One region of the Halomonas sp. ND22Bw genome, then DNA from elsewhere that is predicted to be linked to it. Evidence: riboswitches for the same ligand, from Rfam matches in the RefSeq annotation. Region 1 holds a riboswitch; each other region holds the start of a gene.
What was found. Region 1 has a riboswitch for thiamine pyrophosphate ahead of thiM (hydroxyethylthiazole kinase). Riboswitches for the same ligand answer to the same signal wherever they lie in the genome.
Positions count from the first base shown of each region.

Region 1 (9,898 bases):
CGACGGCGAGGACTGGTTCGGCATGCGGCTGCCGTTCCGTATTCCCGGCGTGGAGCCGGCCACGCTGCTGATGGTGGTGCCGGAGCGCGAGCTGCTCGCCGGCACCCGTGAGCTGCTGTGGCAGCGCTCGCTGGTGGCCGTGCTGCTGGCCCTGGCGCTGCTGCCGCTGGGCGTGTGGGTCGGCCATCGGCTCAGCCGCCCGCTGAATGCCCTGGCCGAGCAGGTCCGGGCGCTGGGCGATTTCGACTTCTCCGCCTGCCGCGGGGTGCGCTCGCCGGTGCGCGAGGTGCAGCAGCTGAGCGGCGCCCTGACGGGCATGGCCGAGGGCATCGCGGGCTTCCAGCGCATGACGCGGACGCTGAGCCGCGAGCCGCGGCTGGACACGCTGCTCGCCACCGTCCTCGAGGACCTGCTGAACATCACCGACAGCCGCCACGGCGCCATCTACCTCGAGGACGAGAGCGATCCCACCCGCTTCGCCTGCGAGGCCGAGCAGGGCCAGGGCGATCCCGACGATCCGCTGCCGGCGTGCCTGACCCTGAAGGCCCCCGACGAGAGCGGCATGGCGGCGCTGGAGCGCCGGGCCGCGGCCAGCGGCTATCTGGTGCAGCCGCTGTGCAATCGCAGTGGCCATCGCATGGGGCTGCTGATACTGGCGCTGCGCGCGTCGGGATCGGGCGGCGATCGTTCCTGGCGGCGCTTCGTCGAGGAGCTCTCCGGGGCGGCGGCGGTGGCCATCGAGACCCGCCGCCTGCTGGAGGGCGAGAAGCGCCTGCTGGACGCCATCGTCGAGCTGATCGCCGGGGCCACCGACGCCAAGTCGGCGCATACCGGCGGCCACTGTTCGAGGGTGCCGCAGCTGGCCGAGATGCTGCTGGAGGGCGCCCACCGCTCGAACAGCGGCCCCTTCGCCGACGAGACGCTGGATGACGACCGTCGCACCGCCTTTCACCTGGCGGCCTGGCTGCACGACTGCGGCAAGCTGACCACCCCCGACGAGGTCATGGAGAAGGCCACCAAGCTGGAGGCCCGCTACAACCGCATCCACGAGATCCGCACCCGCTTCGAGGTGCTGTGGCGCGACGCCGACGTCGCCTACTGGCGCGGGCTCGCCGAGGGCGGCGACGAACCCGCGCTGGCCGAGGCGCGCCGCCGCCGGCAGGCCGAGCTGCAGGAGGCCTTCCGGCTGGTGGCCGAGCTCAACCGCGGCGGCGAGGCGCTCGACGAGACTCGCCTGGCGCGGCTCGAGGCGATCGCCGACTGGCGCTGGTGGCGCCATTTCGACGACCGGCTCGGCGTGTCCGAGGAGGAGGCCGCACGACTGGCGCGCGAGCCCGAAGCCCCGCCCCCCGCGGAGGAGCGGCTGCTGGCCGATCGCCCCCGGGACCGCCTCGACTGGGTCGTTGCGCCGCCGCCGGTGGCCGAGGACGATCCGCGCAACCGCTGGGGCTTCGCCATGCAGCCGCCCGAGGTGGCCGGCGACCAGGGCGAGCTCTACAACCTGCGGGTGGCCCGCGGCACGCTCAACGACGTCGAGCGTTTCCGCATCCAGGAGCACATCGTCCAGACCATCATGATGCTCGAGTCGCTGCCCTGGCCGGCCCATCTGCGGCGGGTGCCGACCATCGCCGGCAACCACCACGAACGCATGGACGGTCGAGGCTATCCGCGTCGGCTGGTGCTGGCCGAGGCCAGCCTCGAGGAGCGCATCATGGCGGTGGCCGACGTGTTCGAGGCGCTGACCGCCGCCGACCGGCCCTACAAGCCGGGTCTGACGCTGTCGCGCTCGCTGTCGATCCTGGCCGCCATGGCCCGCGACGGCCACCTGGATCCCGACGTCTTCGCCCTGCTGCTCGACAGCGGGGTGTGGCGCGACTACGCCGAGCGCTTCCTGGCGCCGGCGCAGATCGACGAGGTGGACATCGACGCGCTCAAGAACGAGGCTGGATGTCCGACAATGAAAAGTGGAAATGGCGCCTCGGGCCGCGTTTCGCCCTGTACAGGGCAGGCCCCTGGGTCATAATGCACTCATAAAGCGCGTCATTCTTCAGGGGAACACCGATGCTGCCGACTCCGATTTCCGGCTGGCGAGTGAGTCTGCTCGCCGCCCTCGTCATGGCCAGCGTGCTGCTGGCACCGCTCGCCCAGGCCGAGAATCCCCGCTATGCGGGCATCGTCATCGACGCCGACTCCCACGAGATCCTCTACGCCGAGAACGCCGATGCGCCGCGCTATCCGGCCTCGTTGACCAAGATGATGACCCTCTACATGCTGTTCGAGGCCATCGAGGGGCGCAGCATGAGCCTGGGGCAGCCGCTGCCGGTGTCGCGGGCGGCGGCGGCCATGCCGGCCACCAAGCTATACCTCAAGCCGGGCGACAGCATCCCGGTGGAGACCGCCATCGAGTCGCTGGTGGTGCGCTCGGCCAACGACGTGGCGGTGGTCGTCGCCGAGGCGCTGGGCGGCAGCGAGCGCCACTTCGCGCGGATGATGACCGAGCGCGCCCGCGAGCTCGGCATGCGCCACACCACCTTCCGCAACGCCTCCGGCCTGCCGGACGATGCCCAGGTCACCACCGCCCGCGACATGGCGGTGCTGGCCCGTCGGCTGATGCTCGATTTCCCCCAGTACTACCACTACTTCTCGCTGCAGGACTTCACCTGGCGCGGCAACACCTACCGCGGCCACAATCGCCTGCTGGCCAACTACCCGGGCGCCGACGGCCTCAAGACCGGCTTCATCCGCGCCTCCGGCTTCAACGTCGCCACCTCGGCGGTACACGACGGCCGGCGCATGCTCTCGGTGGTGATGGGCGGTTTCACCGCCGCCTCCCGCGACGAACACATGGCCGACCTGCTGAATCGCGGCTTCGCCCGTGCCGCCCTGGCCGACGGTCACGGCTGGCTGGCCCGCACCGAGATCGCCGACGAGCGGCTGATGCCGCTGCCGGGCCGCACGCTGCCGCCGGCCGGACAGATGCTGGCGAGCCTCGACAGCGCGGCGCCGGCACCGGCCGCGACGGTATCCGCCCGGGCGCCCGAGCCGGCCTCGACGCCGGCGGCCAGCGAGCCGAGCCGCGCCGCCGCGCCGGGGCCGGTGGTGCAGGAGGTCGCCGCCCCCTCGCCGGACGAGGCGATCGTGGCCTCGGCGCCGAGCGCCGACGCGGCCGTCGGCGGTGCGGCGGAGGCGGATCCGCTGACCGCGCTGATCGACCGCGACGAGCGGACCGGCGGCTGGGGCGTGCAGGTCGGCGCCTTCAGCGACGCCGATCACGCTCGTCGCCTGGCCGACCGCGCCGCGGCCCGCCTGGCCGCGGAGCTGGATGACGCCCGGGTCGACGTGCCCTGGGTGGCGCAAGCCGGCGTCTACCGGGCGCGGCTGGTCGATCTGGGCGAGCGCCAGGCCCGCAGCGCCTGCCAGCGTCTCCAGTCCCAGGGCATGGACTGCATGGTGGTCCAGGCCTCGCTCTGACCCTCGGTTCCGGCCCCTCTCACCGCCCCGACGGTCAGGCCGTCGGGGCGGTGTCGTTTCCCCTCCCTCGACGCGCGCACGGAGGCGCTGCATGGCTCCCTCTCTGAAAGGCATCCTGTTCATGTGCGGCGGCGTGCTGTGCCTGGCCCTGGGCGATGCCCTCACCAAGTGGCTGGGCGCGGTGCATTCGCCGCTGCAGATCATCTTCTTCCGCACCCTGGTGTCGCTGCCGCTGATCGTGCTGATCGCGCGCTTCAGCGGCGGCCTGCGCACCCTCGGCACGCGGCGTCCGGGCGTGCACCTGCTGCGCGGCCTGATCTTCACCGCCACCATGATCACCTTCATGTGGGGGCTGGTGCTGCTGCCGCTGGCCACCGCCACGGCGATCGCCTTCGCCGCGCCGCTGTTCGTGACGCTGCTGTCGGTGCCCTTGCTCGGCGAGCGGGTCGACCGTCCGACCTGGCTGGCCACGCTGCTCGGCTTCGTCGGGGTGCTGGTGGTGGTGCGGCCCGGGGCGGCCGGTTTCCAGCCCGCCATGCTGGTGGTGGTCGCCGCGGCGCTGTTCTATGCCCTGACCATGATCACGGCGCGCCGCTACGGCGAGGGCGAGCAGCTGTGGGCCATGGTCTTCTATACCACCCTGGTGCCCTGCCTGGCGGCCTCCCTGACCCTGCCCTGGGTGTGGCAGACGCCGGCGCCGCTGCACTGGCTGGGCTTCCTGGCCGCCGGGGTGCTCGGCGTCGGCGCCATGGTGGGGATCACCCAGGCCTTTCGCTACGCCCCGGCGGCCATCGCCGCGCCCTTCGACTACACGGCGCTGCTGTGGGCGACCCTGCTGGGCTGGGGCTTCTGGGGCGAGATGCCGGATCCCTGGGTGTTCGCCGGCGGCAGCCTGATCATCGCCAGCGGCCTGGCCATCGCCTATCAGGAGCGGCGCGTCGCGCTGAACCGGCGGCCTTCCCTGTGACGCAGGTCGCATCGGCGACCCGGCGGCCCCGCGCTCTTTCGCGCGGGGCCGCCTGCGTTCGGGGATGGCCGTCCAGGCGTCAGCGGTGGAAGGGCGGGAAGGCGCGGGCGGCGGCCTCCGGGTCCGGGGTGCCACAGATCGCCGAGACCACCGCCAGGCCATCGGCGCCGGCATGGCGTACCGCCTCGACGTGCTCGACCTTGAGCCCGCCGATCGCCACCGTGGGCAGCGGGCTGGCGGCGGCCAGCGCGGCGAGGCCTCCGAAGCCCAGCGGCGCGGCATGGTCCTGCTTGGTGGCCGTGGCGAACACCGGGCCGAGGCCCAGGTAGTCGAGGCGCCCGGCGTCCAGCCGTGCCAGCTGTTCGTGGGTCTGCACCGAGAGGCCGAGGATGGCGTCCGGGCCCAGCGCGGCACGGGCATCGGCGACCTCGCCGTCGTCCTGGCCGATGTGCAGGCCGTCGGCCCGACTGGCCAGCGCGACCTCGAGGCGGTCGTTGATGATCAACGGCACGCCGCTGCCGGCCAGGGCGGCCTTCAGGCGCCGGGCCAGCGGGATCAGCTCGGCGTCGGCGGCGTGCTTGTCGCGCAGCTGGACGAGGCTGACGCCGCCGCGTACCGCGTCCCGCACGGTCTGCTCCACGCCGTGGTCGGCGCACAGCTCGGGGTCGGTGACCAGGTAGAGGGACAGATCAAGGCGCATCGGTGAGCTCCAGGTGGATACGGTCGGCCAGCGGCGTGGCGAGGGTGTCGGGGGCGAGGCCGTAGAGGGCGTCGAGGAAGGCCACGGCGAAGCTGCCGGGGCCGGCGGCGGTCTCGGCGGCGAGCTCCCCGGCCGCGGCGTAGGCGGTCAGCGCCGCCACGGTGGCCGCGAACGGGTCCTCGGCGCCGGCCAGGAAGGCGCCGACCACGCCGGTCAGGGCGCAGCCCATGGTGGTGACGCGAGGCATCAGCGCATGGCCGCCGGAGACCCGCGCCAGGCGTCGGCCGTCGGTGACCAGGTCGACCTCGCCGGTGACCGCCACCACGGTGGCATGCTCGCGGGCCAGCGCCACGGCGGCGCGCTCGGCGCTGTCGGCGCTGTCGGTGCTGTCCACGCCGCGCCCGCCGCCGCCCTGTCGGGCCAGCGCCAAGATCTCCGAGGCGTTGCCGCGGATCGCGGTCGGCCCCAGCGCCAGCAGCCGGGCGCCGGCCTGGCGACGAAAGCGGGTGGCGCCCACCGCCACCGGGTCGAGCACCCAGGGCGTGCCGGCGTCATTGGCGGCGCGGGCGGCGGCGTCCATGGCGTCGAGCCAGTGGGGCGAGAGGGTGCCGATGTTCAGCGTCAGGGCGGTGGCCAGGCCGGCGAACTCGGCGGCTTCCTCGCGGGCGTGGACCATGGCGGGCGAGGCGCCCAGCGCCAGCAGCGCGTTGGCCATGAAGTTCATCGCCACGTGGTTGGTGATGTTGTGAACCAGCGGGGTGGTGCGGCGCACGCGCGCCAGATGCGGCGCGGGATCGAGGGAATGCATCGGGCCTCCTGGCGACGGGAGGCGCGGCCGCGCAGGGAGCCGGCACGACTCCCTCCGCCGGCATTATCCGGGTCAGGTGGTGAGGGTGCCTCTCAGCCGCGGCGGATCATCGCCCCGGCGCCCCTGTCGTCGGGCCTCACTATCCCTCTTCGCCCGGAGCATGTAAAGCCGGCGGGCGTCGCCTCAGGCGGCCAGCTGGAGCACGGCCAGGGTCAGCAGGCTGGCCTGGGAGACGGTCTGGAGATCGGCGGTCATGCCGTTGCCTTCCTCCTCGGGTTCGAGGCGCAGCGCCGCGTTCAGGGGGCGAAGCAGCAAGGCGGCGCCGGCGGCCAGGGCGACCAGCGCCAGTGGCAGGCTGCCCACGCCCCAGGGGCTGATCAGCCATTCGACGACGAGCAGCAGCACGCCGCCCAGGGCCAGCCACAGGGGGCGGCGCAGGGCGGCGTCGAGAGAGGTCGGGGGCATGGCGTGCATGTCGATGTCTCCTTTCCGGTTGTCGTTGGGCGATCCAGCCCACCACCGTAACGGCGTTGGCTTAAAGTCGGCTTACACCAACGCTAAGGGAGCGACATGACGATGCCGTGTCAGGCGCGGGGCAGCCGCACGCTCACGCGCAGCCCGCCACCGGGGGCGTCGCCCAGCGTCAGGCGGCCGCCGTGGCGCTGTACCAGACGGTCGACGATGGACAGCCCGAGGCCGGCCCCGGCCCCCGCACCGCCGCGGTGGAAGCGCGCCAGCGCCTGCTGGCGGCCGTCCTCGGGGATGCCGGGCCCGCTGTCGTCCACCCGCAGCACCAGCGCTCGCTCTTCCGCCGTCAGTGCCACGTCGATGCGGCTGCCGGCGGGGGAGTGACGGATGGCGTTGCCGACCAGGTTCTTGATCAGGGTGGTGACGGCGCCGGGCTCGGTGGTCAGCGCCCAGTCGGCCCCCTCGTCGGCCTCCAGGTGCAGGCTCTGGTCGTGGTCGGTGGCCAGCGGCATCAGCTCGGCCAGCGACTCGCGCACCTCGTGCAGCAGGTCGATGCGCTGATCCGGGGCGCCTTCCTGCTCCGGGTCCAGGCGTGCCAGGGTCAGCAGCTGGCCGACCAGCCGGGTGGCGCGGGCCAGGCCGTCGCGCAACAGGGTCAGCGCCTCGCGCCGATCCGCCGGATCCTCGGTGGCCAGGGCGTTCTGGGCGTGCAGGTCGAGCACCGTCAGCGGGGTGCGCAGCTCGTGGGCGGCATCGGCGATGAAGCGTTTCTCGCGGGCCCGCAGGGTGCGGATCCGCGCCAGCAGGCCGTTGAGGGCGCCGACGATGGTGGCCAGCTCGCGGGGCAGTGGGTCGTCGGGCAGCGGGTTCAGGCGCTGGGGGTCGCGGGCTTCGATCTGGGCGGCCAGCCGTGACAGCGGCCGCAGCCCCCAGCCGATCGCCCACCACAGCAGCACCGCCAGTGCCGGCAGGCCCACGAGGTCCGGTACCAGGGTGCGCAGGGCGATGCCCCGGACCAGCTCGCCGCGCACGTCGCCGCGCTCGCCGACCAGCACCCGCAGGTCGTCGTCGCCGAGGACGAAGACGCGCCACTCGCGTCCGTCCAGGGTCGCGTCGCCGTAGCCGGCACGACGCTCGGTGAACGGCGCGGTCGGCGCGCCGGCGGAGCGCAGCAGCAGCAGCTCGTCGCGCCAGACCTGGAAGGCCACCTCGCCTTCGTAGCGGTGGCCGCCGTCGGTGCCCGGCGTGTTGCGGCGCAGGGCGTCGTCGAGGCTCGCCAGCAGCGCCTCGCGCCGGGCCTCGGGCAGCGGCGTGCGCACCAGGCCTTCCATCAGCCGGGCCTGCTGGGCCAGGCGGGCGTCGAATAGCGCCGCCACTTCGCGGGCGGCGTCGCGATAGCTGGTCACGCCGATCGCCAGCATGCACAGCGCGACCACCAGCAGCGCGATGCCCAGGGTGCGGCGGCGGATGGAGCTCATGGGATCCTGTTCCCGGGGGCCTCGTCCGCCGGGGCCTTGTCCATGATGTAGCCGATGCCGCGCAGGGTGCGGATCAGCTCCGGGGCCAGCTTCCTGCGCAGGTGGTGAACGTGGACCTCGATGGCGTTGCTCTCCACGTCCTCGTCCCAGCCGTAGAGCAGGCGGGCCAGGGTGTCGCGGGTGAAGGCGTGGCCGGGGTGGCTGAGGAATTCCTGCAGCAGGGTGAACTCGCGGCGCGACAGCGTGACCGGCTGGCCCTGGTAGGTGACGCGGCGGTTCTCCGGGTCGAGCACCACGCCGCGGTGGCGCAGCTCGCTGCTGACCAGGCCCTGGCTGCGGCGCAGCAGGGCGCGCAGCCGTGCCTTGAGCTCGTCGACCTCGAAGGGTTTGGTCAGGTAGTCGTCGGCCCCGGCATCCAGGCCCTGGATGCGCTGCTCGATGCCGTCGCGGGCGGTCAGCACCAGCACCGGCACGCGATGGCCGCCGCGGCGCAGCCGCGTGAGCAGGTCGATGCCGTCGAGCCGGGGCAGGCCCAGGTCGAGGATGACGGCATCGAAGGGCTCCTCGTCGCGCAGGGCGTTGAGGGCCTCGATGCCGTCGCCGAGGATGTCGACGGTGTAGTGCTCGGGTTTCAGCGCCAGGCGAATGCCCGACGCCAGGCTGGGATCGTCTTCCACCAGCAGTATGCGCATGGGCCTTCCTTGTCGGTGCTCCGGTCATGCCGATACTCGCCTCGGAGGCCGCGCCTGTCGACCCTGGCGGCTCAGGGTGGCGGGGCGATGAAGCGGCGGATGGTGGGCAGCTGGCGGCGCAGGGCGCGATCGATCAGCCCCGGCCACAGGGCGTTGAGCCGCGCGAAGATCGGTTCGGCGCGGCCCAGGCGGGTCTCCTTGCGACCGCGTTCGATGGCGCGGCGGATCTGGACGGCCACCGTCTCCGGATCGTCCATGGCGTTGCCCAGCGCCCGGTTCATCTCCTCCATGGCCGGGGCGTTCATGGCGGTGCGGGTGGCCCTCGGGGCGATGTAGTGCACCGCGATCGGCGAATCCGCGAGCTCCCGGCGCAGCGCCTGGGTGAAGCCGTAGAGCGCGAACTTGGTGGCGCAGTAGGTGGCCTGGCCGGGGTAGCCGATATGGCCGAAGGCCGAGCCCAGGTTGACCACCAGGCCCTGTTCGGCGCGGCACAGCGGCGGCAGCATGGCGCGGGTCAGCTGCAGGGTCGCGGTCAGGTTGATCGCCACCAGGCGCTCGATGGCCTCGTCGTCGCTGTCCTGGAACAGCTCGGCGCGGTTGGCGCCGGCGGCGTTGATCAGCATGGTGCATTCCAGCCGCTCGGCGACGGCCACCAGCCGGGCGCGATCCTCGGCGCGGGTGAGGTCGGCGGGCTGGGCCGTGATCTGGCCGGGATGCCGTCGGCACAGCCGCTCCAGGACCTCGGCGTCGCGCCCGGTGACCAGCAGCTGGGCGCCGGCCGCGGCAAGCTCGTCGACCAGCGCCTGGCCGATGCCGCCGCTGGCGCCGGTGATCAGCACCCGCTGGCCGGGCCAGCCCTGGGTGAGATAGTGCGGTTCAGACCAGCGCATCGGTCAGCTCCCGGGCGGCTTCGCCCCCCGTGCAGCGGGCGGTGATGCCCCGGAACATGGCGCCGTAGAGGCGATAGACCATGCGCGCGCCCTCGATCACCGCGTTCAGATCGTCTTCCTCCAGGCGGTCGATCAGCGTCTCGAAGAAGGCCAGGTGGCCGATATCGAGGCTGCCGTGGGAGCTCAGGTAGCGCACGGCGTCGTCGGGCAGCCCGAGGCTCGCCTGGAGCTGTTCGGCGGCGCGGGTGGCCACCGCGGTGCTGGTGCCCTCGAGCACCTGGACCATGCCGAAGAAGGCCACCGGATTGCCGTGCTCGATCCGGTCGCGCACGTAGGCCACCATCAGCGTCGTGGCCGGGTCGGGCGTGGCGGCGGCCGCCGCCTCGGGGTCGCCGCCGGCGGCGCGGATGTCGTCGAGGATCCA
Region 1 is NZ_PXWD01000003.1:23,436-33,333, reverse strand. It holds gene CVH10_RS05265 (HD domain-containing phosphohydrolase) at 1-2,023, shown strand, start outside; gene CVH10_RS05260 (serine hydrolase) at 2,062-3,471, shown strand; gene CVH10_RS05255 (DMT family transporter) at 3,563-4,438, shown strand; gene thiE (thiamine phosphate synthase) at 4,518-5,138, opposite strand; gene thiM (hydroxyethylthiazole kinase) at 5,128-5,946, opposite strand; TPP riboswitch at 5,979-6,081, opposite strand; gene CVH10_RS05240 (hypothetical protein) at 6,130-6,420, opposite strand; gene CVH10_RS05235 (ATP-binding protein) at 6,531-7,892, opposite strand; gene CVH10_RS05230 (response regulator transcription factor) at 7,889-8,584, opposite strand; gene CVH10_RS05225 (SDR family oxidoreductase) at 8,656-9,474, opposite strand; gene CVH10_RS27225 (AMP-binding protein) at 9,461-9,898, opposite strand, start outside.

Region 2 (9,898 bases), on a different contig from region 1:
CGTCCCGCTACGGCGGGCGCGGCAGGCTGGTCGCCAGCGCCCTGCTGGAGGCGCTGTTCGCGATGCTGATCGCGCCGCTGATGATGGTCTTCCACAGCCGCTTCGTGATCGAGGTCTTCAGCGGCCTCACCGTGGCCTGGAACCCGCAGTCGCGCGAGGGGCGCGCCCTGCCCTGGCGCGAGGCGCTGCGTCACACCTGGCCGGGCAGCCTGGTCGGCCTCTGCTGGGCGGGCGTGACCTGGTGGGCCACGCCGACCTTCTTCTGGTGGCTGACGCCGGTATGGCTAGGGCTGATGCTAGCCGCGCCGCTGGTGCGCTGGAGCAGCAGCCTGACGATCGGGCATGGCCTGCGCCGGCGCGGCCTGCTGCTGGTGCCCGGCGAGACCGCCCCGCCGGCGGTGCTCGAGGCCGAGCCGGCGCCGCTGGATCTCGAGGCGGCCGGCGATCCCGCCGCACCGCCGGCCGAGCGGCCCTGCGAGATGCCGATCCAGTCCTTCGGCGGCGACTGGGCGCGGACGTCGAGCGCCGAGGCGAGCGCCGTCCAGGGCAAGTGATCGTCGCGGCGTCCGGGATGACGACAGGAGTGATGACAAGGGGGATGAGAGGGGTGTTCGTCGCCCGCCAAGCTGCTAGACTCGGCCCATTCGCTTGACGGGGTGCCGGTGGAACCGGCTGAGATGGCGCAGGTTCACGCTCGACGACGTTCGAGACAGAACCCAGCGCTGGTCCCGTGGAACCTGATCCGGGTGGGTGTGGCACGCGCCGCACGTGAACCGGCGTAGGGAATCAGGCGGCGGGCCGGCGCGCCCTCCTTGTGCCCCGGCTCTCCCTTCCCGCTTCCGCTACGCCCGTGCGCCCCCCCGGCATCCGCTCTCATCGGAATCGGAGGCAAGATGGGCCGTCGCTTCAGTGATCTCACCGCCGCCTGCCAGGCCGACTGGCGCGCCTACACCGAGCACGACTTCGTCCGCGCCCTGGGCGCCGGCACGCTCGAGGCGGACTCCTTCCGCCACTACCTGCAGCAGGACTACCTGTTCCTGATCCACTTCGCCCGCGCCTACGCCCTGGCCGCCTACAAGAGCCGCGACCTGGACGAGCTACGCCAGGCCTTCGACGGCCTGAAGACCATCCTCGACGTCGAGCTGGACCTGCACCGCGGCTTCTGCCGCGACTGGGGCATCGGCGAGGACGACCTGGCGGCGCTGCCCGAGGCCCGCGCCACCCTGGCCTACACCCGCTTCGTGCTCGACGCCGGCAGCCGCGGCGACCTGCTCGACCTGCGCGTGGCGCTGGCCCCCTGCCTGGTGGGCTACGGCGAGATCGCCAACTGGCTTCAGGCCCAGCCGTTCACCGTGCGCGGCGACGCCAACCCCTATGACGCCTGGATCGCCATGTATCAGGGCGACGAGTTCCAGCAGGCGATGCACGCCGAGATCGCCTGGCTGGACGCGCGGCTCAGTGAGGTGACGCCGGCGCGCTTCGACCAGCTGGCGCGACTGTTCCGCGACGCCACCCGGCTGGAGATCGACTTCTGGCAGATGGGCCTGGATCGCGCGGACTGATTTAGCGGCAAGCTGGCCGTTGAGACAGGAATCGCCGGGGAAGGCCTCCGAGGAGGCGCTGTGAATACTTCCCTGTACGCTACCGACGCCATCCCTGGCGTAGGACCTCCTCTTCGGCCTTCCCCGGCTCTGCGGCGAGCCCGGACCAAACAGACAACATGATGCAATAAGGCCCGCCACCACAGCGGGCACACCACGCTTGACGGGGTGCCGTTGAAGACGGCTGAGATCATGCGGCGCGAGGCGCCCAAGCATGGATCCCGTTGAACCTGAACTGGCTAGGACCAGCGTAGGGATCAAGCGACACGCGGCGGCGCCTCGGCGCCGGCCGCCCCTGTCCTCCCCGACGGTCCTCCCTGACGAACCATTCAAGCCAAGGGAGCACGACCATGAGCAAGACCGCCCATTTCCTCAACGAGAGCGCCCGCGTCGACGACGCCGCCGTGGCCCCGCTGCCGGGCTCGCGCAAGGTCTTCGTCGAGGGCTCACGACCCGATATCCGCGTGCCCTTCCGCGAGATCGGCCTGTCGCCGACCAAGACCTCCGGCGCAGATGAAGAAAACCCGCCACTGCTGGTCTACGACACTTCCGGCCCCTACACCGACCCCGAGGCCAACATCGACCTGCGCCGCGGCCTGCCCGAGCTGCGCCGCGCCTGGATCGAGGCCCGCGACGACACCGAGTTCCTCGACGGCCCGACCTCGGAGTACGGCCGGCGCCGCGCCAACGACCCGATGCTCGCCCCGCTGCGCTTCGAGCTGACCCGCACGCCCCGCCGGGCCAAGGCAGGGAAGAACGTCACCCAGCTGCACTATGCGCGCCAGGGCATCATCACCCCCGAGATGGAATTCATCGCCATTCGGGAAAACCAGAAGCGTCAGACGATGGGCAGCGAGGAGGTCGAGCGCCTCCTCGGCCACCAGCATCCGGGCGAGGCCTTCGGCGCCCGCCTGCCCGAGGAGATCACGCCTGAGTTCGTGCGCGACGAGGTGGCCGCGGGTCGCGCCATCATCCCCAACAACATCAACCACCCGGAATCCGAGCCGATGATCATCGGCCGCAACTTCCTGGTGAAGATCAACGGCAACCTCGGCAACTCGGCGGTCACCTCGTCCATCGAGGACGAGGTCGACAAGATGACCTGGGGCATCCGCTGGGGCGCCGACACCATCATGGACCTGTCCACCGGGGAGAACATCCACGAGACCCGCGAGTGGATCATCCGCAACGCCCCGGTGCCGATCGGCACCGTGCCGATCTACCAGGCGCTGGAGAAGGTCAACGGCGTGGCCGAGGACCTGACCTGGGAGGTGTTCCGCGACACCCTGATCGAGCAGGCCGAGCAAGGCGTCGACTACTTCACCATCCACGCCGGCGTGCTGCTGCGCTACGTGCCGCTCACCGCCAGACGCACCACCGGCATCGTCTCCCGCGGCGGCTCGATCATGGCCAAGTGGTGCCTCTACCACCACCGCGAAAGCTTTCTCTACGAGCACTTCGAGGAGATCTGCGAGATCTGCAAGCGCTACGACGTCGCCTTCTCGCTGGGCGACGGCCTGCGCCCGGGTTCGGTGGCCGACGCCAACGACGAGGCCCAGTTCGCCGAGCTCGAGACACTCGGCGAGCTGACCCGCATCGCCTGGGAGCACGACGTCCAGGTGATGATCGAGGGCCCCGGCCACGTGCCCATGCACCTGATCAAGGAGAACATGGACAAGCAGCTCCGCGAGTGCGACGAGGCGCCCTTCTACACCCTCGGGCCGCTGACCACCGATATCGCGCCGGGCTACGACCACATCACCTCCGGCATCGGGGCGGCGATGATCGGCTGGTACGGCTGCGCCATGCTCTGCTACGTGACGCCCAAGGAGCACCTGGGCCTGCCCAACAAGGACGACGTCAAGACCGGCATCATCACCTACAAGATCGCCGCGCATGCTGCTGATCTCGCGAAGGGTCACCCGGCCGCCCAGCGCCGTGACAATGCCCTGTCGAAGGCGCGCTTCGAGTTCCGCTGGGAGGACCAGTTCAACCTGGGCCTCGACCCGGACACCGCCCGGGAATACCACGACGAGACCCTGCCCAAGGACTCGGCCAAGGTGGCGCACTTCTGCTCCATGTGCGGGCCCAAGTTCTGCTCGATGAAGATCAGCCAGGAGGTCCGCGACTACGCCAAGGACAAGGGCCTCGACGGCGACCAGGACGCTGTGATGAAGGGCATGGAGGAGCAGGCCGAGAAGTTCCGCCAAGAGGGCGCCGAGCTGTACAAGGAGGTCTGACCTCGCGCCTGGATGCAGAACGCCGCGCCGGCAATCAGCCGGCGCGGCGTTCTTGTAGGCCGCCAGTCTGGTTCAGCTTGCCGCGGGCGAGGCGGCAACCGCCACGTCGTCTTGCGTCGAGTCACGATCGCCCGGCGCGAAGCGCAGCAGCCGCAGGGCGTTGAGCGTGACCAGCACGGTGGCGCCGGTGTCGGCCAGGATCGCCAGCCACAGCCCGGTGATGCCGAGCACGGTGGTGACCAGGAACAGCCCCTTCAGCCCCAGGGCGATGGCGATGTTCTGGCGGATGTTGGCCATGGTCGCCCGCGCCAGCCGGATCAGTGCCGCCGCGTCGCCCACCCGGTTGCGCAGCAGCGCGCCGTCGGCGGTCTCCAGCGCCACGTCGGTGCCCGAGCCCATGGCCACGCCCACCTGGGCGCTGGCCAGCGCCGGAGCGTCGTTGATGCCGTCACCGATCATCATCGTCCGCTCATGGCCGGCGAGCTCACGGATCGCCTCGACCTTGCCCTCCGGCATAAGCCCGGCGCGACGCTCGATCCCGAGGCGCCCGGCGATGGCCGCGGCGGTGCGATCGTTGTCGCCGGTCAGCATCACCGAGCGCACGCCCAGCGCCGACAGCGCCTGCACGCCGGCCTCGGCATCGGGCCGCGGCTCGTCGCGCAGAGCGATGGCCCCCAGCGCCACGCCGTCCTCGACCGCCACGATCACCGTCTTGCCCTCGGCCTCGAGGGCCTCGAGTCGCTCAGCCATGCCCTCGGCCAGCGTGCCGCGTTCGGCCGCGTGGCGCGGCGCGCCGACGAAGGCCCGACGGCCCTCGATCAGCGCCTCGACGCCCTGGCCGGGCACCGCCCGCGCCTCGGTGACGATCGAGGGCCCGACGCCGAGCGAGGCCGCGTGCTCGAGCACCGCCCGCGCCAGCGGATGGCTGGCGTCTCGCTCGAGGCTCGCCGCCAGGGCGAGCACGTCTTGCGCGGCGACGTCGACGCCTGCCGGCACCACGTCGGTCACTCGCGGCCGTCCCTCGGTCAGGGTGCCGGTCTTGTCGAAGGCCACCGCCTCGGTGCGGGCCGCGGCTTCCATCACCGCGCCGCCCTTGAGCAACAGCCCGTGCCGGGCGCCGCTGGACAGCGACGAGGCGATCGACGCCGGCACCGAGATCACCAGCGCGCAGGGGCATCCGATCAGCAGCAGCGCCAGGGCGCGATAGGTCCACTCGCCCCAGTCGCCGCCCAACGCCAGCGGCGGCACCACGGCCACCAGCACCGCCAGGCCGACCACCGCCGGCATATAGACACGGCTGAAGCGGTCGATGAAGCGCTCGGTGGGCGCCCGCGCCTCCTGAGCCTCTTCCACCAGCCGGATGATGCGCGCGATGGTGTTGTCCTGCTGCGGCCGGGACACCCGCAGCCGCAGCACCGCATCGTGATTGATCGAGCCGGCGAAGACCTCGTCACCCTCGCCTCGAGCCCGCGGCACCGACTCGCCGGTCACCGGCGACTCGTCGATCGACGAGCGGCCTTCGAGAATGGTGGCATCGGCGGGGATCCGGTCACCCGGCCGCACCACCACCACCTGTCCGACCGCCAGCCGAGACGCCTCCACGGTGTGGATCTCGCCGTCGGCGGCCTCGCGCCTCGCTTCCCTGGGCACCAGGTCGGACAGCGCACGGATGCCCGAGCGGGCCCGGTCGGTGGCCACGCTCTCGAGGATCTCGCCGATCGCGAACAGCAGCACCACCATGGCCGCCTCCTCGGCGGCGCCGATGATCAGCGCGCCACCGGCGGCGAGGGTCATCAGCATCTCGATGGTGAACGGCATGCCGAGCCGCGCCGCACTCACCGCACGGCGAGCGACCGGCGCCAGTCCGATCAGGCAGGCCGCCAGGAAAGCCCAGTGGGCCACCTCCGTTCCGACGGTGAAGCGCAGCAGCGTGGCCACGCCGAGCGCCGCCCCGGTGGCCAGCACCTGGCGCCCCTTGGCGGTGGCATGCCAGCGCCGGGGCGAGGCGTCATCACCCCGACGGAAATGATCGGCATGATCGCGACCGGCACAGCAGCCGGCGCCCGAAGGCGCCTCGGCATCGTCCTGCGCCGACTGTCGCCGAACGCCATAGCCCAGCCGTTCGACCAGCGACTCCACGTCCTCGGGCGCCGTGCGGCCGGTATCCAGATCGAGGGCCAGCGAGCCCTGCATGACCGAGACCTGCACGTCACCCACGCCATCCAGACGCTCCAGCGCGCCGCGGATCTTGCCGGCACAGCTCGGACAGTCCATGCCGTCCACGCGCCACTGGTGTCGCTGGTGTGCATCCTTTGCGGCGTCTTGCGCCATCCTGACCTCCTCGGGAGCCCGACATCGGAACATGGCATCAGCCTATAGCCTCTAGCCGCTATAGACTCAAGCGGTGATGATGCCGGGCACGACACCGTCAGCATGGACAGCTGGCACGCGGCCTGCATGCTTAAGGAAACCCCCAACGAGAGGCGATCGCCATGCCGGCACCTTCCCTTTCGACGCCACTTGGCGCCGAGGCCTTCCATGAGCGCGCCCATCGCCACCTGACGATGCTCTACGGCCCCCGCGCCGACGAGGTGCTGCGCCGGCTGTTCACCCTGCTGGCGCATCAGGCCCCCATGACGCCCCCGGATGGTGAGGCACCGCCCGCCCGGCCGCTGTGGAGTGAACGCGACCAGTGGCTGATCGCCTATGGCGACAGCCTGGTCGACGGCGAGCAGCCACCGCTCGACGTCCTCGACGACTTCGTCGCCGGCCGCCTCGGAGAGACCTTCAGCGGCGTGCACCTGCTACCCTTCTTCCCCTGGAGCAGCGACGATGGCTTCTCGGTCATCCACTACCGCGAGGTCGATCCCAAACTCGGCGACTGGCCCCAGGTCCGCCGCCTTTCCCGTCGCTTCGATCTGGGGGTCGACCTGGTGCTCAACCACGTCTCACGGGAATCGCTGTGGTTCGCCGACTATCTCGGCGGCAACCAGCCCGGCCGCGACTACTTCATCGAGATGGATCCCGAGACCGACCTCTCGGCGGTGGTACGACCGCGCAGCTCGCCGCTGCTGGTCAAGGTGCCGACCCGCCGCGGGCCCCGTCACCTGTGGGCGACCTTCTCCGAGGATCAGATCGACCTGAACTTCGCCAACCCCGACGTGCTGCTGGAGTTCGTCGGTATCCTGCTGTTCTACCTCTGCCAGGGCGCGCGAGTGATCCGACTGGATGCCATCGCCTACCTGTGGAAGGAGGTCGGCACCTCCTGCATCCACCTGCCGGAGACCCACGAGGTCGTGCGGCTGCTGCGCGCCATCGCCGATCACGTGGCGCCGGGCACGCTGATCCTCACCGAGACCAACGTGCCGCACCGCGAGAACATCAGCTACTTCGGTCTTGAGAGGCTCGAAAAGGACGGCACGCCGCCGGACGAGGCGCATCTGGTCTATCAGTTTCCGCTGCCGCCGCTGCTGCTGCACACCTTCACCAGTGGCGAGGCCGGCACCCTGGCGGCCTGGCTGCGCAGCCTGCCCGCACTGCCCCCGGGCTGCAGCTTCCTCAACTTCACCGCCAGCCACGACGGCATCGGCGTGCGCCCGCTGGAGGGCTGGCTGCCCCACCACGAGGTCGAGGCGCTGCTCGAGCTGATGCACCGCTTCGGCGGCTTCGTCAGCATGCGCACCAAGGACGATGGCGAGGACTCGCCCTACGAGATCAACATCACCTGGTTCGACGCCATGAAGGGCACGAGACGCGGCGCGGACCCCTGGCAGATGCCCCGCTTCCTGTGCAGCCAGCAGCTGATGCTCGGCCTCAAGGGCATCCCGGCACTGTATCTGCACGCGCTGACCGGCACCCTCAACGACATCGAAGGCATGGAACGCAGCGGCCGGCTGCGCTCGATCAATCGCCACCGCTGGGACCGTGGTGCCCTGGAGCGGCTGCTCGACAGCCCGCACACCTCGACCCACCAGGCCTTCACGGCGCTGACGCGGCTGCTCGAGGTCCGCTGTGACGAGCCCTGCTTCCACCCGGATGTGCCACAACGGGTGATCGAGACGCCGTCGGCGCTGCTGGTCGTCGAGCGCGGCCCGCTCGACGATGGGCGCCGCCTGCTGGCGATCCACAACGTCACCGACCGCCCCCAGCCACTGGCGCTGGAGCCCCTGAACGAAGGCGACTGGCACGACCGGATCGGCGGCGGGACCTGGCAGGACGACGACACCCTCCCGCCCTACGGCGCCCTGTGGCTGGTGAGCCAGCCGTAAGCTGGAAGCCAGCATTGGCCCCGCCATCACGGGATCAAGGCTTTTCTTCAAGCGTCCAGCTTCCCCGGGCTCAGCCCGGGGCGTTATCGGCTTCCACCACCTCGGCCATGCGCGGCAGCAGGTCGGGAATGGCCGCCCGCACCCGGTTCCAGCTGGGGATGAAGGGGCGCTCGCCGGGATTGTCGAGGAACACGCCGCCGGCCTCGAGCAGGTTGGTGGCGAACAGCTCCACCGCCCGCTCCTCGCTGTGGCGGTCCAGGCTCAGGCCGTTCATCCGCGCGTCGTGATCGTAGGCCTCGATCAGGTCCAGCGCCATGCGATAGTAGGTGGCCTTGAGGGTGCGGAAGCCCTCGGCGCTGAAGGTCACCCCCTGGGTCGCCAGCTTGCGATAGAGCGCCTTGGCGATGTCCAGACTCATGCGGTTGAGCCCGCCGGAGGCGTCCTCCTCGGAGACCGGCTGATGCTTGTGATCGTAGCTGTCGGCGAGATCCACCTGACACAGCCGCCGGGTGGTGTAGTGTCGATGGACCTCGGAAAGCACGCCGATCTCCAGGCCCCAGTCGGCGGGAATGCGGATGCCATCGAGCACCTCGGTGCGCATGGCGAACTCGCCGGACAGCGGATAGCGGAAACAGTCCAGGTACTCGAGGTACGGCAGCGGCCCGAACATCTGCTTGAGTGCGCGCAGCAGCGGCGTGACCATCAGCCGCGAGACCCGACCGTTGAGCCGCCCGTCGGCGATGCGAGGGTAGTAGCCCTTGCAGAACTCGTAGTTGAAGTAGGGATGCGCGACCGGATAGAACAGCCGCGCCAGCATGCCGCGGTCGTAGGTGAGGATGTCGCAGTCGTGCAGCGCCACCGCCTCGCTGCGCCCGGAAGCCTGTACGTAGCCGGCGCAGTACCAGACGTTGCGCCCCTTTCCCGGCTGCTGGGGCGCGAGGCCCTGCACTTCCAGCTCGGCGTCCAGTGCGCGCAGGCCCGGGCCGTCGTTCCACAGGATGCGATGACGCTGGGGCAGCCGCGAGAAGAACGCGCGGGCCCGGTCGAACTGGTCGCGATCGGCCCGGTCGAGGCCGATCACGATCTCGGCCAGATAGGGCACCCTGGCCAGCTCGTCGACGATATTCGCCAGCGCCGGCCCCTCCAGCTCGGAATACAGCGACGGCAGGATCAGGCTCATCGGGCGCTGTGCCGCGAAGCGCACCAGATCGTCCTCGAGGGCTTCGACCGGTCGCCGGGTGAGGTTGTGAAAGTCGGTGATGATGCCGTTCTGATGGAAATCGCTCATGGGCTGACGTTCTCCGCATCGTTGTCATCGTTGCCGGAGGCCATCGGCATCGGTGCGATCCGACGTTCGCCTTGCCCCCACCAGTGCTCCACCCCCTCGACCCAGCCGCTCGGGCCGCTTTCCCGGCTGCGGTAGAGCGCGGGCTGATGCGGCGATACCTGCAACCCGTGGCGGCCGCGAATCACCACCGCCTGGTCCACCGCCTCGAGCATGGCGATGTCGTTGGGCCCGTCGCCCAGCGCCAGGGTCAAGGGGCGCACGCCGCGCAGAGCTTCGTAGCGCTCGGTGAGCCAGTTCACCGCCTGCCCCTTGTCCGATTCCCCGGTGGCGTGCCAGAAGCGCCCACCCCGAACCAGGCGCAGGCCGTCGCCGGCGAGTCCTGCGCGGAAGGCCTCGAGGCGATCATCGTCGTCGTGCCAGATCAGCGGCTCGCTGCCCTCGCGCATCCGTGCCAGGCGCGCCTGCGCCTCATCGAGGCCGGTGAAGGCGACCAGATCGTCC
Region 2 is NZ_PXWD01000005.1:174,660-184,557, forward strand. It holds gene mdoH (glucans biosynthesis glucosyltransferase MdoH) at 1-554, shown strand, start outside; TPP riboswitch at 643-803, shown strand; gene tenA (thiaminase II) at 894-1,562, shown strand; TPP riboswitch at 1,756-1,875, shown strand; gene thiC (phosphomethylpyrimidine synthase ThiC) at 1,952-3,841, shown strand; gene CVH10_RS09005 (heavy metal translocating P-type ATPase) at 3,914-6,172, opposite strand; gene CVH10_RS09010 (sugar phosphorylase) at 6,334-8,109, shown strand; gene CVH10_RS09015 (glycosyl transferase) at 8,180-9,397, opposite strand; gene CVH10_RS09020 (mannosyl-3-phosphoglycerate phosphatase) at 9,394-9,898, opposite strand, start outside.
Region 2: linked by a shared signal. The riboswitch ahead of thiC (phosphomethylpyrimidine synthase ThiC) and the one ahead of thiM (hydroxyethylthiazole kinase) in region 1 are both predicted to bind thiamine pyrophosphate.

Region 3 (9,898 bases), on a different contig from region 1:
TCCGCTGAACTCGCCGGCAGCGGTCGTCACCACCACTTCCTGGCGTCGTTCCTGGAGCCCGGTGACCTCGGCGCCAACGCGGATGTCACCGCCCATCCGCTCGAATTCGGCCGCCATCGCACGGGTCACGGCCCGATAATCGACGATGCCGCTGGACGGCACGAAGATGCCGCCGACGCCGGTGATGTTGGGCTCACGCTCCTTAAGCTCGCCCCCCGACAGCCACTCCCGCTCCAGGCCGTTGGCCTCGGTGCGCTCCCACAGCGCCTGCATGCGCTGCATCTCCAGGTCGTTGGTGGCCACCAGCAGCTTGCCGCAGCTGGCGTAAGGAATGTCGTGTTCGTCGCAGAAGGCCTTGGTGGCGCGATTGCCCTCCAGGCAGAAGCGCGCCTTGAGGCTGCCCGGGGTGTAGTAGACCCCGGCGTGGATCACGCCGCTGTTGTGCCCGGTCTGGTGGCAGGCCGGCTGGTGCTCCTTCTCCAGCACCAGCATCCGGCGATCCGGATAGGCCTGCTTGAGCTGCATGGCGGTGGACATGCCGAGAATGCCTCCGCCGATGATGATGAAATCGTACATGCCGTCCTCGTTGCGATGAGCGAGGGCCACGCCGCGGAGACGGCATGGCCCGGTCATGCCCCTTTATACCCTCAGGGCGCGATTCGACGTCGCCGCCCGCTTCAACGCTGGGGACGCGTCGCGGCATGGGTGAAATAGCCACGCTGGCGCATCAGCTCGCGGCGCAGCTCCGGGTGCGGCGTGAAGCGGTCCCGGCCGTGCAGCCAGAAGTGGTTGTTGATCAGCAGGAAGCTACCCACCGGATTGGGCACCGACAGGATCGCCGCGCTGCCCTCCAGCGATTTGGAGAGATCGCACAGCCAGTTGCCCTCCTCGAAGTCCTTCGGCTGCACGAACTGGTCGATGTAGGACATGATCGGCCGCCCCTCGCGGTCCACGTCGAACACCGGATGGAAGACGTCCTTGGCGACGTTCTTGCTGGGCGGCGCCGCCCATCGCATCCCGCGGTGCGCCAGCGGATGGCGATAGAAGCGCTCCAGGTCCTCCCAGTCATCCAGGTGCAGCAGCAGCGAGTCGCCGCCCTGCATGTGCCGCTCGTCGATCTTCATCATCAGCACGTAGTCGGTGTCCTGCTCGACGAAGGTGCCGTCGTTGTGCAGCTCCATCACCCGATGCGGCTGGCGCAGGTAGCTGTCGGACTCGTCGACGTTCCTGACCACGAAGCGGGCATAGAACTGGCCGCTCATGGCGTCGAAGTTGGAACGCCCCATCAGGTGCGCCACGGCGGTGGCGAACTTGACCATCTCCTCGGCCTGGGCGACGTCGTCCAGGCCCTCGGGCACCACCTGCAGTCCGCCGGTCGCGCGGTCCACCAGGGTATTGATCAGCACCGGCTGCAGGGTGTTGCCACACAGGTCGTCGAGGAGCTTCGCCACCCGAAAGCGCAGCATCGACTTGTACTCCAGTGCCTGCACCGGCCACTCGGCCACGGCCTCGACGAAGGCCGTGACCACCTCGCGGGAGAAGTTCATCTGCAGCAAGCGCGGCGACTGGGCCGACGGCGTCAGGGTGAAGCCCTGCAGGTCGGCGGGCAGCGGCATGGCGAGTTCGGGTATCCGGGTCAACGCGGTCATCGGGAGGCTCCAGGGGATCGAGGGTCGATGAATCAAAAATATCGACATTTTTATAAAACATCAACAAACCGCCGTCATCCCTACATCTCCCCCGCGCCCGGAAATGCCGACCACAGACCAAGAACACCGGGGATTCAACCGCATCGGAGACCGCGCTTTGCCCTGTCCGCCCCTGGCCTTGCCATCCCCGCCACCGGCCGATTCAGCGGGCAATGAATCTTGCGCCATCCGCCTTTCGACCACTGGCGAAACGCGTCAAAAGGCTTCATGCTGTAGCGGTCGATTCTGTCCTGTGGAGCATCATGAGCACGGCAAGCCCATCCAACGCGGAAATCCTCGACCCTCCGCGACGATGCCCTGACCTCGACGTCAGGGACCTGGAACAACGTACGCGCCTCATGCGCATCATCACTCGGCTGATCGCCGTATCGGATCTCGGCAACCGCGAGATCGCCCGTCGCGCGGGCCTGCCGATGCAGAAGATCAGCGACCTTCTCGCCGGACGCCTGGAGCAGCTCACCCTCGACGAGCTACAGGCACTGCGCAGCACCATCGACCACGAACTCACGCCGCCCTAGCCGTCAGGCGACCCGCTCGCCCGCGCACTGGGCCCGGGCCGGTCACGCCGGCCCTTCCACCTCATGGATTCGAGAGATCAGGGAGATTCCCGATGCGCCACCTCGTGACCGGCCTGCTGCTGGCCGCCTCGCTGCCCGCCCTGGCCGATGGCCAGGCCACCCTCGAGAGCCGTTCCGACCAGGGCAACGCCACCATGGAAGTCCGCTGGGCGGGCGATGACCTGCGCATGGACTTCCCCCAGCAGGCCCAGGCGGGCTTCATGCTGCTCAAGGACGGCAACGGCTACATGGTCACCCGGATGCAGGGCCAGACCCTGGTCATGGACATGGCCCGCCTCAAGCAGATGGCCGAGAGCATGGGCGGCGATCAGGCCATGGCCGGCGTGACCAGCCAGCAGGCCGACTCGGTCGAACGGCTCGAGGCCACCGGCGAACGCGAGACCGTCGCCGGCCTGGAGGGCGAGGTCTACGCGCTGACGTGGACCGACAAGGCCGGCAACGCCCATGACGACACCCTGGTGCTGAGCGACGACGATCAGGTACGTGAGCTGATGCGCGCCTTCCACGCCTACCAGCGCACCATGACCGGCGAACCCGACCCGATCGCCTCGGCGCTGGAGGAAGAGGGGCTCGGCATGCTGCGCTTCGGCGACCGCTTCCGGATCGCCTCGCTGTCCGACGAGGCCCCGGCGGCAAGCGCCTTCGAGCTGCCCGAGGACGCCATGAGCATGGAAGACATGATGAACCGGGCGCTCTCCCAGTAAGCCGACGGCCGCAGGGCACGCCCTGCCCGAAAGCACGAACGGCGCCGCCCCTCGGGGCGGCGCCGTCGCGTCTCGGGTCCCCGATGGGCCAAGCTAGTCGGGGCGGTCGGTCACCGCCCCGGTCGAGGCGGAGCTGACCGTGCGCGCGTACTTGGCCAGTACCCCGCGGGTGTAGCGCGGCGCCGGCCGCTGCCAGGCGGCCCGGCGTCGTTCGAGCTCCTCGACGGTGAGCGCGACATCGAGGGTATCGGCCTCGGCATCGATGGTGATGGTGTCGCCATCCTCGAGCAGCGCCAGGGGACCGCCGTCGAAGGCCTCCGGCGTCACGTGGCCGACCACGAAGCCGTGACTGCCGCCGGAGAAGCGGCCGTCGGTGATCAGCGCCACCTCGCTGCCGAGCCCGCGCCCCATGATCGCCGAGGTCGGGGTCAGCATCTCGCGCATGCCGGGCCCGCCGCGGGGCCCCTCGTAGCGGATCACCACCACGTCGCCGGCCACCACGCTGCCGTCGTTGATGCGCGCCTGGGCCTCCTCCTCGGAGCCGAACACCCGGGCCGAACCCGAGAAACGCGTGCCCTCCTTGCCGGTGATCTTGGCCACCGCCCCTTCCGGCGCCAGGTTGCCGTGCAGCACGCGCAGATGGCTCTGGGCCTTCAGCGGCGCCTCGAGGGGCGCGATGATCGCCTGATCCTGGGGGTAAGGCGCCACATCGGCCAGATTCTCGGCCAGTGTGGCGCCGGTCACGGTCAGGCAGTCGCCATGCAAGAGCCCCGCCTCGAGCAGGGTCTTCATCAGCGGCTGGATGCCGCCGATCTCGACCAGCTCGCTCATCATGTACTGGCCGCTGGGGCGCAGGTCGGCGAGCACCGGCACCCGCTTGCCGATCGCCGTGAAGTCGTCGAGGGTGATCGACACGCCGATGGCGTCGGCCATGGCGATCAGGTGCAGCACCGCATTGGTGGAGCCGCCCAGGGCGATCACCACGGTGATGGCGTTCTCGAAGGCCTCGCGGGTCATGATGTCCGAGGGCGTGATGTCGCGCTCGAGCAGGGCCAGCACCGCCTCTCCCGCCGCCCGGCTGTCGTCGCGCTTGGTCTGGGACACGGCGTTCTGCGCCGAGCTGCCGGGCAGGCTCATGCCCAGTGCCTCGATGGCCGAGGCCATGGTGTTGGCGGTGTACATGCCGCCGCAGGCGCCGGGCCCGGGAATCGCCGTTTCCTCGATCCGCTTGACGTCGATGAGGTCGAGATCGCCGCGGCTGTGGGCGCCCATGGCCTCGAACACCGAGACGATGTCGGTGTGCCCCTCGCCGGGCAGGATGGTGCCGCCGTAGACGAAGACGCTGGGCCGGTCGAGCCGCGCCAGGCCGATCAGGCAGCCGGGCATGTTCTTGTCACAGCCGCCGATGGCCACCAGGCCATCGAAGCCCTCGCAGCCGGCCACCGTCTCGATGGAATCGGCGATCACCTCCCGCGACACCAGCGAATACTTCATGCCCTCGGTGCCGTTGGCGATGCCGTCGGAGATGGTGATGGTGTTGAAGATCACGCCCTTGCCGCCGGCCGCATCCGCCCCGGCGCTGGCCTGCTCGGCCAGCTCGCCGATATGGCTGTTGCAGGGCGTGACGCGGCTCCAGGTGGACGCAATGCCCACCTGGGGCTTGGTGAAGTCGGCGTCGTTGAAGCCCACCGCGCGCAGCATGGCGCGGCTGGCCGACTTGCCGACGCCGTCCACCACCGGGGCGGAATGGCGGCGGCGGGGATCCTGTGGCGTGTCACTCATGGCGCGGCTCCTCCGTCAGGTCGGGATGACCTTCAGAGGGTGGCCGTCATCCGCCGGCCTGGCAACCGTTCAGGCCGTGCGCCGCACCGCGGCCGGGCGCCACCAGGCCACCAGCAGCGCCACCGCGCTGGAGGCCACGAGCGCGCCGAGGAAGGGTGGCAGGGTCGGCACCCCACCGGGGAAGCTCGCCGCCAGCAGGCCGTCGAGGGCACTGCCCGAGGCGACCCAGCCCGGCAGCACCGCACCGGCCAGCCCGGCGAGGCCGCCGGCCAGCGCCGCCACGGCGCTCATCCGCGCCCACAGCCCCAGCAACACCGGCACCACGATGGCCGCGCACAGCAGATCGGCGATCAGGAACAGTCGCAGCACCGAAAGCCCCTGAAGGGCGATCGCCACCACCGGCACCATCAGCGCCACGGTGACCCACCGCGACGCCCTGAGCGACAGGCCGCGACGGCCGCTGCCGGCCACCACCAGCGAGGCGATGCCGTTCTGCAGGGTGTCGACGCTGGAGGCCACCAGCGTCACCGCCAGCACCAGCGCCGGCAGCGCCAGCCAGCCCGGCGCCTCGGCGAGCAGCGCGAAGAACGGGATCGGCGGCTCGCCCAGCGACACGCCGGCCATGGCGGCCAGCATGCCGAGGCCGCCGACCACCGCCACCACCAGCACGGTGATGCCGCCGCCCAGCCAGGCGCCGCGCCCCAGCGCCCGGTCGTCCCGGGCCGCCCACACCCGCTGCCAGTAGCCCTGGTGGAAGAGGTTGGCCGCGGTCACCGCGATCACCAGCGTCAACGCCACGGACAGCGCATCGCCGGCGGGAATCGACGGCAGCGCGGCCTCGGCCGGCAGCTCGGGCAGCCGGGCCAGCGCCACGCCGCCCACCACCAGCAGCAGGGCCAGCAGCAGCCAGGCCTGCCAGCGATCGGTGGCCAGGCTCGCGCGCAGCCCGCCCAGCGCGGTGTAGAGCAGGGTCGCCACCGCCACGCCGACCACCACCAGCGCCACCGGCACGTCCGACAGCAGCCCGGTGATGGCGCCGATGGCAGTCAGCTCGGCGGCCAGGAAGCAGCCCATGTACAGCACCGAGACCAGCGCCACCCAGCGGCGGATGCCGGCGCCGAAGCAGGCCTCGGCGTACTCGCCGATGCTGCGCCCCTGCGGCAGGCGACGGCGGATGGCCGGGCCGAAGGCGCCGAGCACGAGAAACGGCAGCGCCGAGCCGATGGCATAGCCGGCCAGGCCCAGCGGGCCGACGAAGGCGCCGATCTCGGGCGGCGCGAAGAGGATCCAGGCGCCCATGCCGGAGGCCAGGAAGGAGAGCCCCAGGGTCGGGGCCGACTGGGAGTTGCGGGCGGTGACGTAGTCGTCGAGCGGGCCGTCGGCCCGGCGGGCACGCAGGCCCAGAACGGTGAAACACAGAAGCGCCGCGCCAAGCACGGCTGACGTCAGATAAGGCATGTCGCACTTCCTCCGCCGGTGTGAACCGGATCAGGTTCCAGGGTCAGCGACGCACGCTCTCTCAGCCCCGCCGATGCCGGCGGGACTCCCCTGGCGACAGTGAATGGATTGTAGTGGCGATCCTCAAGACAGGGCCAACATGGCCGATATCCGGATTGCCACGCCAGCATGACACATCCTTCCCGCCATTCGAACAACCAGCCCGGACCCCGCCATGCCGTTTACCGAAGCCAAGGAACACGCCCCCGGTTGCCTGCACCGGATCTTCGCCGAGCCCTACGCCGCCTTCGACAACGGCGTCCCCGAGCGCCAGCTGCACCTGCGCATCGCCCTCCAGGCGCTGCTGGAGGCGCCGATGCGCGAAGGGCGACTGACGCTCAGGGTGATCCACGGCTGGGAGAACGGCGGCTGCGCCCCCGAAGACCTGCGACATGGCGACCATGCGCTGGGCATGACGGCCGACCTGCGTGCGATCGCCGAGCGCTACCAGCAGGCGCTGGACCGTCTCGCCCCACTGCCGGGCGAGGCCGACAGCCTGCTCGCCGAGCCGCTGGCCGGTGCCATCGCCAGCGCCGAGGCCGACGGCCTCGAGGTCGACTCAGAGACTCGAGACAACCCGGCCCGCTGGCCGGCGTTTCCCCGCGGTCTGTCGCTCTATACCTTCTTCAAGGTCTATCACCGCCTGACCTACGGCGAGGACGAGGCCTACCGCTCGATCCGCTGCAATACGCCCGAGGGCAGCCGCGAGATCCACGAATTCCATCTGGAGGAAGGCGAATTCGCCATCGTTCGCCCCGCCGACGACGAACCCGGCGAGTGCGTGCTGGTGCTGCACGTGGGCCAGCTGGAACCGCTGAGCGAGCTGCTGGAGATGGCCCATATCCGCCCCTAGGCGATACCGTAGCGGGGCCTCAGGAGAATGCAGAAGCTTCCATGGAAGGGTCAGGATCGCCGGAGGCGTCATTGATCTTTAGCGCTTCGGAGGTGACCAGCGGCCCCCTACTCACCGCTGCCGTTCAAGGCAACAGCAGCTTGGCGGTGAGGTTGAGGGTGTCCGAGGCGCTCACCCCCTCGTCGTAGAAGTTGTGCTCATAGCTGGCCGTGAACTGCACCGGATACTCCTGAATCCTCACCAGCTTGTTGAGCGCAACGCCCAGGGGCAGGCTCACCCAATCATGCTGCTCCCAGTCATAGGTGATCGACATGTCGGAGGCCCCCGCCGACCAGCCATTCCCGAGGCTGTAGTTCACGATCGGCTGCACGATCGAGATATTCACGTCGCGGTAGTCGTCGTCTCCCGCCACCGTGAACACGTTCTGATTGAACAGCCCCCATATCCCCGAGGGTTGGCTGGCCACGAAGCCCACGGCGGGACCGAGCCCCCATTTCTCGGCGCTCAGGCCGTCTTCCCCGGTCGGCAACAGCGCGACCGCACCAACGCCGAATCGCCCCCATGAGCGGTCGAAGGTCACCAGGTCGAAGAGGGTCATGTCGGACCAGCCGCTCGAGTCATTCGGCGAGTCGGTCACGTAAGGCGCGGTGAGTCGGAAGATGTTGCTGGAGTCGCCCAGCGAGAACGGAATGGCGGCGCGGAACTGCATGCGGTTTCCGTCCTCGTCGTCGAGGTTGTGGTACCGGTAGGTGTAGAAGTCCTGCAGCTGGAAGGCCATGACGGAGGCCGTCGGATCGTTGGCTTCCGAGCCCAGGCCATCTTGCTGAGCGCTGGCGATCCCCGGGGAAAACATGGCAAAGAAGGTGGCGATCATCAGTGCATTTCGTGCAAGCATCCGTGACTCCCTGGGCTACGGTTTTCCTTCCCCACGCCCGGATAGGCATGCCCACAGCAGGCAGGCGCGTTTCATGTCCGCAGACGTGGCACCCGTGATGCCCCACGGATGGCCCGCAGGCGCACCTGCAGAGCCAAAGCCGAAGGAAACTCGCGAGGGGGGAAATCTCCCCCGGCCCCAGCAACGCTTACTGCCGCGAGACCCTGATGCGCACGGGGTCACCCGCCTCGCCGGCGAAGGGATCAACGTGCTCCGTACTGGTGAACAGCAGCTCGCCGTCGTGAACGATCCGTGCCCGCAGTCCGTAAGTCATGCGCTCGTCGATGGCCTGAGGGTCATAGACAAGCCGGAACGGATAGGGAGGCTGGGCGCCCTCGACGGTGTAGGTGTAGTCGGTGAGCACGGTGGCGGGTGCATCCGCGCGCGACTGATCCTCGAGGGTCACGATGACCTCGGCTCCCGGTGGCAGCGCCATGCGCTCGCGATACCACACCTCGCCGCTGATGACCCGCATCAGGGAGTTGTCCGGCTGCTGCATCGACGACTCTCCCGTCCTCTGTGGCTGACTGCATGCCGCCAGCAACAGGACGAGAGTGCCAATCATCCAGGGGCCGATCACTGCCGCGATTCCGTTTTTCGATCTCATTGATGACTCCTTCATGTACCAGGGCGAGGAAAAGACCCGACACCGCTGGCCGCGTCAGCCCGAACAGGCTCGTGACGCCAAGGCGGCTTCATTCCAGTTCGATACCACCTCAAGGTAGCAAGGTTTCGGCGTCCCGGTAGGGCGAGCGGGGAAACCGGCATGACACGGATCATGGAATCCCTCGCCGGCGCAGAACCGGCGCCCGGTCAACACGCGCCCAACCACGACGGCCCCGCCTCTCCCGAGGCAGGGCCGTCGATGACCGCCGAGCGGGATGGGATCAGCTCAGCGAGATGGTGCTGTTGATGCCGCCGGAGACGTTTTCCGGCTCGAACCAGCGGGCGGTGACGGTCTTGGTCTGGGTCCAGAAGCCGATCGCCTGCTTACCGTTGGGCCCGAGGTCGCCGAGCTTGGAGGCCCGCGAGCCGGTGAAGCTGAAGTAGGCCACCGGCACCGGAATCGGCACGTTGATGCCCACCTGGCCGACGTCGATCTCGGTCTCGAAGCGGCGAGCCACCCAGCCGGAGTTGGTGAAGATCGAGGTGCCGTTGCCGTTGGGATTGGCGTTGATGAAGTCGATCGCCTCGTCGAGGGTCTCGGCGCTCACCACGCACAGCACCGGGCCGAAGATCTCCTCGCGGTAGATGGTCATCTCGGCGGTCACGTCGGCGAACAGGGTCGGGCCGACGAAGTTGCCCTCCGGATAGCCCTCCACCTGACAGCCGCGGCCGTCGATCAGCAGCCGGGCGCCCTCCTGCTCGCCGGCAGCGATCAGGTCCTCCACCCGCGCCTTGGCGGCCGGCGACACCAGCGGGCCGAGGTCGGCGTCACGCTGGGTGCCGGGGCCGACCTTCATGTGGCGGGCGCCCTCGACCAGCTCGTCCAGCCAGTCGCGGGCCTCGCCCACCAGCACCACCACCGAGTTGGCCATGCAGCGCTGGCCGGCGGCGCCGAAGGCCGAGCCCAGCAGGTTGTTGATGGCCTGGCTGCGGTTGGCGTCGGGCATCACCACGCAGTGGTTCTTGGCCCCCATCATCGCCTGGGCGCGCTTGCCGGCCTCGGCGGCACGGCGATAGAGCTGGGTGCCGACGTGGGTCGAGCCGATGAACGACATCGCCTTGATGTCCGGGTGGTCGCAGAGGCGGTTGGCCACGTCCGGGCCGCCGTGCACCACGTTGAGCACCCCGGCCGGCACGCCGGCCTCGTGGGCCAGCTCGACCAGCCGCATGGTCGA
Region 3 is NZ_PXWD01000004.1:201,596-211,493, reverse strand. It holds gene lhgO (L-2-hydroxyglutarate oxidase) at 1-576, opposite strand, end outside; gene glaH (glutarate dioxygenase GlaH) at 678-1,649, opposite strand; gene CVH10_RS08005 (XRE family transcriptional regulator) at 1,862-2,227, shown strand; gene CVH10_RS08000 (hypothetical protein) at 2,320-2,991, shown strand; gene ilvD (dihydroxy-acid dehydratase) at 3,085-4,773, opposite strand; gene CVH10_RS07990 (sodium:solute symporter) at 4,843-6,231, opposite strand; TPP riboswitch at 6,221-6,333, opposite strand; gene CVH10_RS07985 (hypothetical protein) at 6,446-7,123, shown strand; gene CVH10_RS07980 (hypothetical protein) at 7,248-7,997, opposite strand; gene CVH10_RS07975 (YbaY family lipoprotein) at 8,206-8,556, opposite strand; gene CVH10_RS25605 (hypothetical protein) at 8,612-8,782, shown strand; gene CVH10_RS07970 (CoA-acylating methylmalonate-semialdehyde dehydrogenase) at 8,945-9,898, opposite strand, start outside.
Region 3: linked by a shared signal. The riboswitch ahead of CVH10_RS07990 (sodium:solute symporter) and the one ahead of thiM (hydroxyethylthiazole kinase) in region 1 are both predicted to bind thiamine pyrophosphate.